DNA from 3 places in the Streptomyces sp. NPDC002698 genome. Region 1 is predicted to be linked to each of the others. Evidence: riboswitches for the same ligand, from Rfam matches in the RefSeq annotation. Region 1 holds a riboswitch; each other region holds the start of a gene.
What was found. A riboswitch is a leader RNA that binds a small molecule or an ion and turns the genes downstream of it on or off. The one in region 1 is predicted to bind cobalamin.
Positions count from the first base shown of each region.

Region 1 (3,223 bases):
CCGCCCTCAACCTTGTCGGCGCCTTCCTCTCGGTGGAGGTCGCCAACACGATCTCCAAAGGCCTCGTCGACGAATCCGGCATCCAGCCAGAAGTGATCTTCGCCGCCCTCGTCGGCGCGATCCTCTGGAACCTGGTGACGTGGCTCGTCGGACTCCCGTCCAGCTCCTCGCACGCCCTCATGGGCGGCCTGGTCGGCGCCACCATCGCCTCCGCCGGTACCGGCGCCGTGCACGGGGACGTCCTGGTCGGCAAGGTGCTCCTGCCCGCCGTCGCCGCCCCGGTCGTCGCCGGCCTGGCCGCGATGTTCGCCACCCGGCTGTCGTACAAGCTCAGTGGCAACGCCGACACCAAGGCCACCAAGAAGGGTTACCGCGTCGGCCAGATAGCCTCCGCGGGCCTGGTCTCGCTGGCCCACGGCACCAACGACGCGCAGAAGACGATGGGCATCATCACCCTGGCCCTGGTCGCCGGTGGCGCCGTCGCTCCCGACTCCGACCCGCCGGTCTGGGTCATCCTCTCCGCCGGTCTGGCCATCGCGCTCGGCACCTACCTGGGCGGCTGGCGCATCATCCGCACGATGGGCAAGGGCCTGACCGACCTCCAGCCGCAGCAGGGCTTCGCCGCCCAGACCAGCGCGGCGACGGTCATCCTGGCCTCCTCGCACATCGGTTTCTCCCTCTCCACCACGCACTCGGTCTCCGGCTCCGTGATGGGCGCCGGCCTCGGCCGCAAGGGCGGTGTGGTCCGCTGGTCCACCGCCAAGCGGATGGTCGTCGCCTGGGTCCTCACGCTGCCCGCCGCCGCCCTGGTCGGCGCCGGTGCCGAGTGGGTGACCGGTTTCGGTACCTGGGGCACCGCGCTCGTCGCCGTGTTCCTGGTCGGCTCCAGCTTCGCGATCTGGCGCCGCTCGCGCCGCGAGGTGATCGACCACACCAACGTGAACGACACCGAGGAGCCCTCCGGTGTGGTGACGCAGGCCATCGCCGCCGTCACCCCGCCCCCGGCCGGCACCGTGGCCGAAGGCCTCACGGCCACCATCCCGGCTCCGGCCGAGCCCGCGGTGAACCCGCCGGCGCCGTCCCGAGTGGCCTGAGAACCGAAGGAAGAAACAGCATGAGCATCGACTGGTCAGCCCTCGGGTCCGTCTTCGGGGTCAGCCTCGGAGTGACCGTGGCCCTCGTCGCCCTCTTCACCCTCGGCGTCGCCGGCCTCTCCAAGAAGGAGTCCGCCCAGGGCGGATCCGCGGTCGCGGCGGCCACCGGCGCGTACGTCTGCTTCGCGGCCTGCGCCGCGGCGGTGGCGTACGGCATCTCCCTGATCATCACCAAGTAGCCCGGCGGACGCCGCCCGGAACCGGGCCGCGCCGAGCGGTACCGCGCGTGGGGTGCGGGACGGATCACCGTCCCGCACCCCACGCGTATGCCGTCCCGCCCCCACGCGTATGTGGGCCTGCGCACACTGTCCCTCCGCAGGTCAACAGTCAGTTGACGGCCGTTCTCACCCCGTGGTGGACTGCCGGAGCCAAGTACGGCGGCATGAGAGGAAGCCGGTGCGAATCCGGCGCGGTCCCGCCACTGTCATCGGGGAGGAAACTCCCCGGGAGCCAGGAACTCTCACCGCCGGTCTCGTCGAACCAGGGCGTGGACACCCTGAGTGAGGACATATCGCCATGCGCGGCTGCCCGTTGCCCGTTTCGCTGAGTACGAGGGTTCCACTCCACCCCACGGCCGGCTGACCCCGTGCGTGCCGATCGCGTCTTCGCGTACGGCGCCGCCGCCGGCCTCCTCGGCGACCTGCTGCTCGGCGATCCCCGCCGGGGGCATCCGGTCGCCGCGTTCGGGCGGGCCGCCGCGGCCGTGGAGCGGACACTGTGGCGGGACCACCGCGGGTGGGGCGCCCTGCACACCGCCGTCTGCGTCGGCGGTGCCACCGGACTCGCCGCACTCGCGGGCCGTTGCGTAAGCGGCTCACGTACCGCCTCCGTCGCCCTGACCGCCGCCGCCACCTGGGCAGTCGTCGGAGGAACCTCCCTCGGCCGCGAGGCGCGGGCGGTCGGCGGCGCCCTCGCGGCCGGTGACCTCGAAGCGGCCCGGGAGCGGCTGCCGCACCTGTGCGGACGCGATCCGCAGGCGCTGGACGCCGACGGCGTCGCGCGCGCCGTCGTCGAGTCCGTCGCCGAGAACACCTCCGACGCCGTCGTGGGCGCTCTGGTCTGGGGCGCCGTCGGCGGTGTGCCGGGACTCGTCGCCTTCCGCGCCGTGAACACGCTCGACGCGATGGTCGGACACAAGTCCCCCCGCCACCGGCGCTACGGCTGGGCCTCCGCCCGGCTCGACGACCTCGCCGGCTGGCCCGGAGCCCGGCTGACCGCCGTCCTCGCGGCCGTGGCCGGATCCGACCCGCGCGGTGCCGTACGCGCCTGGCGCGCGGACGCCCGCAGGCATCCGAGCCCCAACGCCGGGCCCGTGGAGGCCTCGTTCGCGGGCGCGCTCGGCGTACGGCTCGGCGGCACCCTCTCGTACGGCGGACGGGTCGAGCACCGGCCCGTGCTCAACGGCGCGGGGCGCGCCGTCCACGTCCACGACATCGAACGGGCCGTACGGCTGTCCCGGCGCGTCGGCTGGCTCGCGCTCGGCGTGAGCGCCGCCGGACGGGTTCTGCTCACCGGAACCGGACGGGTTCCGGCCACCAGGAAGGGGCGCACCGCATGAGCGGCGGACTGCTGATCGCCGGGACCACCTCGGACGCCGGCAAGAGTGTCGTGACCGCCGGGATCTGCCGGTGGCTGGCCCGCCAGGGCGTCAAGGTCGCGCCCTTCAAGGCACAGAACATGTCCCTGAACTCGTTCGTGACGCGCGAGGGCGCCGAGATCGGGCGGGCGCAGGCCATGCAGGCGCAGGCCGCCCGGGTGGAGCCGACCGCGCTGATGAATCCCGTGCTCCTCAAGCCGGGCGGCGACCGCACCAGTCAGGTCGTCCTGATGGGCAGGCCGGTGGGCGAGATGAGCGCGCGCGGGTTCTTCGGAACGGCCGGGCCCGCGGAGCGGCCGCCGTCGGCCGAAGCGTCCGCCGCCTCCGCCGCCTCCGCCGGGGACAGGCTGCGCGGGGGGCGCCAGGAAGCACTCCTGGCGACCGTCCTCGACTGTCTGGACCGGTTGCGGGGCACGTATGACGCGGTGATCTGTGAGGGAGCCGGCAGCCCGGCCGAGATCAATCTGCGGCG
Region 1 is NZ_JBIAQM010000019.1:71,325-74,547, reverse strand. It holds gene ACFYW9_RS25200 (anion permease) at 1-1,094, shown strand, start outside; gene ACFYW9_RS25195 (hypothetical protein) at 1,115-1,333, shown strand; cobalamin riboswitch at 1,492-1,635, shown strand; gene ACFYW9_RS25190 (cobalamin biosynthesis protein) at 1,741-2,712, shown strand; gene ACFYW9_RS25185 (cobyric acid synthase) at 2,709-3,223, shown strand, end outside.

Region 2 (3,223 bases), on a different contig from region 1:
TTGTCGGCGGCGCAGGCGCTCTCCGAGGCGATGGGGGCGCAGTTCGAGCAGATCTCCCGGGAGGCGGCCGGAGCGTGAGGGTCCGGATTCGCGCTGTTTGAACCGACTCCCTCCGGCTACCCGGCTGTTGTGACGACGACGACTTCACAGCAGGAGCTCTTCCGGTTCCTGGAGGACCGCTTCGAGTGCGCCCGTGCCTGTGCGGAATGCGCCAGGACCTCCGCGCTGCGCGCGAGTCTCATGGATCCCGACGGGCCGAAGAGGCAGGAGACCGCGCGGCGTTCGGGCATTCTGTGCGCGGAGGTGTGCGAGGCGACCTGCCATGTGCTGTCCCGCCACCCGGGTCGGAACGAGCGGGACGTCCGCGCTCAGCTGGAGTGGTGCAGGGACGTATGCCTGGAGTGCGCCGAGGCCTTCGACGCATGCCCAGGGTCGGAGGCCGCCGCGCGGAAATGCCGTGAATGCGCCCGGTCGTGCACGGACTTCATCGCCACGCTGCGCTGAGTCCGTACGCCGCCCGGGTCAGGCCCGCCCGTCGAGCGGGCGTCCGGCGCGGAGGTTCCAGCGCCCCGCGCGCCCGCTCAACTCCGTGACGGTGAGCGGCGGTACGTCCACGCGCCAGAACGCCGGCTCGGGTGCCCCCAGCGTCCGTACCACCAGGGCCCGTACGACCTCGGGCTCCACCACGGCGACGGTTCGGCCGTCGAGGCCCGCCGCCGCGTCGAGGCGTTCCGCCACCCGGTCGCAGAACGCCCGCACCGACTCGCCGTCGTGCGGCGCCGACGCGGGATCGGCGAGCCAGCGCGCCACCGCCTCCGGCTCCTTCGCGCTCACCTCGGCCAGCGTCGCCCCGCGCCAGCGGCCCACGTCGAGAGGGGCCAACTCCGCTGCCTCGACGGCGCCTTCGAGTCCGAGTGCCTCAGCGGTCTGCCGGCACCGCACGGTGGGGGAGACCCACAGCCGCCCGCCCGCCGGAACGGCACCCGCGTCGGCCGCCGACCGGGCGGCCCGCAGGCCCGACGCGTCCACCGGACTGCCACCGTCGTCGAAGCGGGCCTCGCGCAGCGCCTCGCCGATCGCCGCGGAGATCAAGAACACTCGGCTGGTCATGCCATCGCTCTCATGTGTCGTGGACCCGGCTCGTGCTGTACGGGTCGAGTTCTCTTGCTGTACGGGTCGAGTTCGCGCTGTACGGGCCCGGCTCGTACGGCGTGGACCGTGACCGGAGCCGAACCCCTCGGCCCGGTAGGGTGGTTGCCGCCCTGCCGGCCATGCTCCACGAGTGGTGGGGCGCACAGTGCGCGGGGGTGTGCGCTCTTGGCCGGGATACGGCTTCGCGGTACGGTCACGTGGATATCGACGACGGTTCGGCGGAAGCCCGGTGGAAATCCGGCACGGTCGCGCCACTGTGAGCCCGGTACACGTCACCCCTGCCAGGGGTGACGGACACGGGCAAGTCAGACCCGTGACTGTCGTCCTGTGCACCACCGAGACGGGACGCGAGTTCCCCAGGAGGTTCTGCCCCATGGCGCAGTCCGTCGTTCAGCCGACCGCCACCCCCACCGTCGTTCCCGCCAAGCTGCCGATCGGCGCGATCGCCCCCTGGGCGGCCTTCTTCGGCATCCTGATGCTGGTCCTGCTCTACTTCGTCGGCGCCGAACAGGGCGCCACCTCCCTCGTCTCCGGCGAGAACGTCCACGAGTGGGTCCACGACGCCCGCCACCTGCTCGGTTTCCCCTGCCACTGACGGCGACGGGGAACGTACGAGCCACGATATTCCGCGACGGCCGGGGAATCCGGCCCGCACGAGGGGGCGGTGCCCGGACGACCGGGCACCGCCCCCTCGCATGCGTCGCACCACCCCTCGCCCGCGCCGCGGCTCCGGCATCCGTCTCGCCGGTGTCATCGGCATTCCCAATTTCTGAAACACGTTCTACGGTGTGCGCCGTCAGGTCGGGCCCGGGGAGGCAGGAGGCGCCGTGCATCTCGAATACACGCCGGAGCAGCAGCGGTTGCGGACCGAACTACGTCTCTACTTCGCCGAGTTGGTACCGGACAACGCCTACGCGCGCTACGGCGACCCGGCGGCGCAGAAGCGCTTCTACCGCGAGACGATCCGACGCCTCGGCACGGACGGCTGGCTCGGGGTCGGCTGGCCCGAGGAGTACGGCGGGCGGGGCCTGAGCCCGATGGAACAGTTCATCTTCTTCGACGAGGCGGCCCAGGCGGGAGTACCGCTGCCGCTGATGGCGCTCAACACCGTCGGACCGACGATCATGCGGTTCGGCACGGAGGAGCAGAAGTCGTACTTCCTGCCGAAGATCCTCTCCGGCGAACTCGACTTCGCGATCGGCTACAGCGAGCCCGGCGCCGGGACGGACCTCGCCGCGCTCCGGACCAAGGCCGTGCGGGAGGGCGACGAGGAGACCGGCCACTACACGGTCGACGGCCAGAAGATCTGGACGACCAACGGCGACACGGCCGACTGGGTGTGGCTCGCGGTCCGCACCGATCCGGACGCCCCGCCCCACAAGGGCATCACCATGCTCCTCGTGCCGACCTCCGACCCCGGCTACTCCTGCACCATCATCAACACGCTCGCCTCGCACGACACCACCGCCAGCTACTACGAGAACATCCGGGTCCCCGCCACACGCCGGGTCGGCGAGGAGAACAAGGGCTGGCGGCTGATCACCAACCAGCTCAACCACGAGCGCGTCACCCTCGCCGCGCACGGCACCATGGCCATCCGCGCCCTGCACGACGTCCAGCGCTGGGCGATGGAGACCAAACTCGCCGACGGCCGCCGCGTCGTCGACCTGCCCTGGGTGCGCCGCCTCCTGGCCCGTACGCACACCAGGCTGGACGCCATGAAACTCCTCAACTGGCGGATGGTGAACGCCGTCCAGGAGGGCACGCTCACCCCGCAGGACGCCTCCGCCGTCAAGGTGTACGGCTCCGAGGCGCGCCGGGACGCGTACGCCTGGCTGATGGAGATCGTCGCGGCCCCCGGTGTCCTCAAGGAGGGCTCCGCCGGGGCCGTCCTGCACGGCGAACTCGAACGCGGCTACCGATCGGCCGTGATCTTCACCTTCGGCGGCGGCAACAACGAGATCCAGCGGGAGATCATCTCGTGGATCGGACTGGGGATGCCACGGGTGCGGCGCTAGCGTGATGTGACGAAGCTTTTTAGTTGGCACAAAAGCGGGATAGTTGGCACCGT
Region 2 is NZ_JBIAQM010000018.1:50,242-53,464, reverse strand. It holds gene ACFYW9_RS24380 (nuclear transport factor 2 family protein) at 1-78, shown strand, start outside; gene ACFYW9_RS24375 (ferredoxin) at 130-504, shown strand; gene ACFYW9_RS24370 (histidine phosphatase family protein) at 523-1,110, opposite strand; cobalamin riboswitch at 1,327-1,488, shown strand; gene ACFYW9_RS24365 (CbtB-domain containing protein) at 1,526-1,747, shown strand; gene ACFYW9_RS24360 (acyl-CoA dehydrogenase family protein) at 1,980-3,170, shown strand.
Region 2: it holds a riboswitch for cobalamin, as region 1 does, so the genes downstream of both, ACFYW9_RS24365 (CbtB-domain containing protein) here and ACFYW9_RS25190 (cobalamin biosynthesis protein) in region 1, are expected to answer to the same signal.

Region 3 (3,223 bases), on a different contig from region 1:
CACGCAGGAACCGGCGGCGGCCGGCGTGGCCACGCTGATCTGGGACCTCCGGCGCCTGACCGCTGACCAGGTGCGGCACACGGCCAAAGCGGCCGCGTCCATGTGGTCACCTCGACCGGATCCCCAACGCTGATTACGTGTTGAGGACCGGTCAGCGTCCACCAGGCAGCCGTCGACCAGATGTCCGGATGCCCTCCCGCGGGCTTCGTCCATACACATCCAGGCGAACTCGTTCGGCGTCGGCACCGCCGAACGGTACGGGGACCCCGCGACCCTCGTCCGGCTGCGGGGCGGACCTTGACATGCAGCCTATTGGCTGCCTAAATTAAAGGCAGCTGGAAGGCTGCATATCGACAGGCGGCGGCCTGGGTACGGGGACGGGCATGGACGAGGTGTTCAAGGCGCTGGCCGATCCGACGCGGCGCGCGCTGCTCGACTCGCTCAACGCACACAACGGGCAGACCCTGCGCGAGCTGTGCACAGGACTCGACATGGCCCGGCAGTCCGTCAGCAAGCACCTCGCGGTACTGGAGGAGGCCGGGCTCGTCACGACCGTGCGGCGGGGCCGGGAAAAGCTGCACTACCTCAACGCGGCGCCCGTACACGAGATCGCTCACCGGTGGATCAGCCGCTACGACCGGACCAGGGTCCAAGCCCTGGCGGACCTGAAACTCGCCCTGGAGGAGCCCGCGATGGACGCGCCGACCTTCGTCTACACCACCTACATCCGCACCACCCCGCAAAAGCTCTGGCAGGCGCTGACCGAGCCCGCCTTCACCCGCCGCTACTGGGCCACGGAGTTCACCACGGACTGGTCCGTCGGCTCACCGATGACCTGGGACAACCACGGCGTACGGATCAGCGACCCGAAGCAGGTCGTGCTGGAGGCCGAGCCCTACAGCCGGCTCTCCTACACCTGGCACGCCATCACCCCGGAGCTGGCCAAGCGCTTCGACTGGGACGAGGAACTGCTCGCCAAGCTGTCCGGCGAGGCCCGCTCGAAGGTCACCTTCACGATCGAGGAGGCCGCCGCGCAGGTCGTGAAGCTCACCGTCGTACACGACGGATTCGAGCCCGGATCGAGCCTGGCCGAGATGGTCAGCCACGGCTGGCCGAACGTGGTGGCAAGCCTGAAGTCGCTCCTGGAGACCGGCGAACCACTCCCGGACGATGCGTGACCGGACGCTCGGCCCGACGTGTGGCCCGAGGTCACCGACCCATGCGATGACGCTGCCGCCCCAGCATCGATGGCGGACCAGAGAAAAGGCGTCAACCAGGCCGGCTTTCGCGCTCATCGCGCCCTTCGGGGCGGGGTGAAGACGTAGAGGTCGAGGATGTCGGGACAGGGGGCGACGCCGGGGCCGCCGGCTTCGACCCAGGCGGCGATGTCGTCCGTGGCCTCGGGGTCGTTGACGAGGCCGAGCCAGACCGGGCGGGCGCCCGCGGCACGTGCGGCGGCGGAGGGCTGGACGACGATCACGTTGGCGTGTTCGCACACGTCGAGGCAGGCCGCGATGCGCACCGGTGCGCTCTCGGCCAGGCGTGCCGTCTGCTGGGCGTGATCCACTCCGGTGACTTTCGGGCTTCCGCAGCAGCAGTCCCGGCAGACGACGACGCGGCACGGCGCCGGTTCGGCGGGGGTTCGCTCCGTAGGGACTTCGTCAGGTCGCTCACGAGATGTCACGCGTCACCCTTCACGCTGCTCGCACTTGGCGATGTCGCCCTTGCCGAGGATCGGGACGCGCGATGCGGCGACAAGGTCGGGTTCGGCGTCCGGGGTCTTCTCACAGAGCCGACGCACGGGTGACTTCGTGCTCGCAGTCGTCGATCCGGGCAGCCCGCGGCGGCGGACTTCGTCGTGTCCTCGGTGTCGTTCTTCGAGCCGCCGCAGACGGTGACCGGCACGGCGGTGACCGGCAGGGCGGGTGTCAACTGACGGGCGGGGGTGGGGAGCACGGGCAGACCTCGGGGTCAGGGCTCGTACGCGGAGCCTGGACTGTGGATGTCCTCCGCGCCGGGGCGCGGAGGTGCCGGCAGGTCTTCGGACTCGGGTTCGTCCGGTCGGGGCGCCTTCCCGGTCTCCCAGTGGCTCGCGTGCCCCGCCCGTTCCCCTCACCGCTGCGCGTCAGTTCCGGATTCGCACCGGATTCCCTGGCCTCGGATGAGGCTCAACTGGCCTGATGAGGCTATCAAGCCCGTCGTACCGTCAGTTCGTGCGATCGGTCACGGGGTACGGCAACCCGGGCCGATGGGGCACGGCTGTGCCCGCCACGCCCTGGAGCACCACGCGGAGGCCCACGAAGCCCATACGCGGCAGCCACTTCCTGGGCCCTTGCACCCGGGCCCACGGGGGGAACCTTCCAGTGATCGCTCATGTCTCGCCTGAACCCGGATGACGCGTCACGGGGTCACCCCCGGGGCCGGAGTCTCTGGCAGCGCTCGTACTCTTCGTTCACTCACATCAATCAATCGCTCGCAGCGAAGAGACGACGGAATCGATGATCGGCAGCATTGTGGCCCTCGTGGTGGCCCCGTTGGCCATGGCCGGGCTGGCCCGATGGGCGGCGGCAAGGAGGCGGCACGGCCTGGCAGCGGGCCGGGCCGTTCACTTCCGCTGCCGACTCGACGGCCGCAAGGGCCGACTGCTGGCCGACCCGCGCCTCGACGGACCCGTCTTCCTCGACCGCTCCGGCAGTGCCACCGCCCTGCCGCGCGGCGGCGAGGCCCTGGACGCGACGGTCACGACGACGGGCCAGGCCGCCTTCGAGAAGGTCGGCCTGCGCTACCGGACGCCCGACGGCCAGGTGTTGCGGCTGGGTCTGGGCACACACGACGCCCGGACGATCGGTGCCTGGCTGAGCGAACAGTCCCACCCGGCCCTCGCACCCGCCCGCCGGCCGCTGTTGCCGACCGCGCCGCTGTGGGCGGTGCTGGCGCTCGTGGCGTCGCTGTCCGTGGGCTTGGCGGCAGCGGATTTCGCCCTGCTCGGGAAACACACCTCCGCCGAGTTCGTCCGTCTGGACCGGGCCGAGGACGGCTGCGTCGTCAGCTGGGACGACGGTTCGCAACATGCGGTTGTGGACTGCGACACGGCAGCTGTCCGTCCCGGCGATCACGTCCCGATCATCGCGCTGCCCTGGCCCTTCCTGGGTGAGGCCATAGACACGCGGACCTCCTTGACGGTGGTCGCCGTCCTCGGGGGCGGCCCCGGTCTGCTCGGCCT
Region 3 is NZ_JBIAQM010000008.1:255,897-259,119, reverse strand. It holds gene ACFYW9_RS15055 (hypothetical protein) at 1-133, shown strand, start outside; gene ACFYW9_RS15050 (ArsR/SmtB family transcription factor) at 384-1,178, shown strand; gene ACFYW9_RS15045 ((2Fe-2S) ferredoxin domain-containing protein) at 1,292-1,684, opposite strand; cobalamin riboswitch at 2,015-2,192, opposite strand; gene ACFYW9_RS15040 (hypothetical protein) at 2,499-3,223, shown strand, end outside.
Region 3: it holds a riboswitch for cobalamin, as region 1 does, so the genes downstream of both, ACFYW9_RS15045 ((2Fe-2S) ferredoxin domain-containing protein) here and ACFYW9_RS25190 (cobalamin biosynthesis protein) in region 1, are expected to answer to the same signal.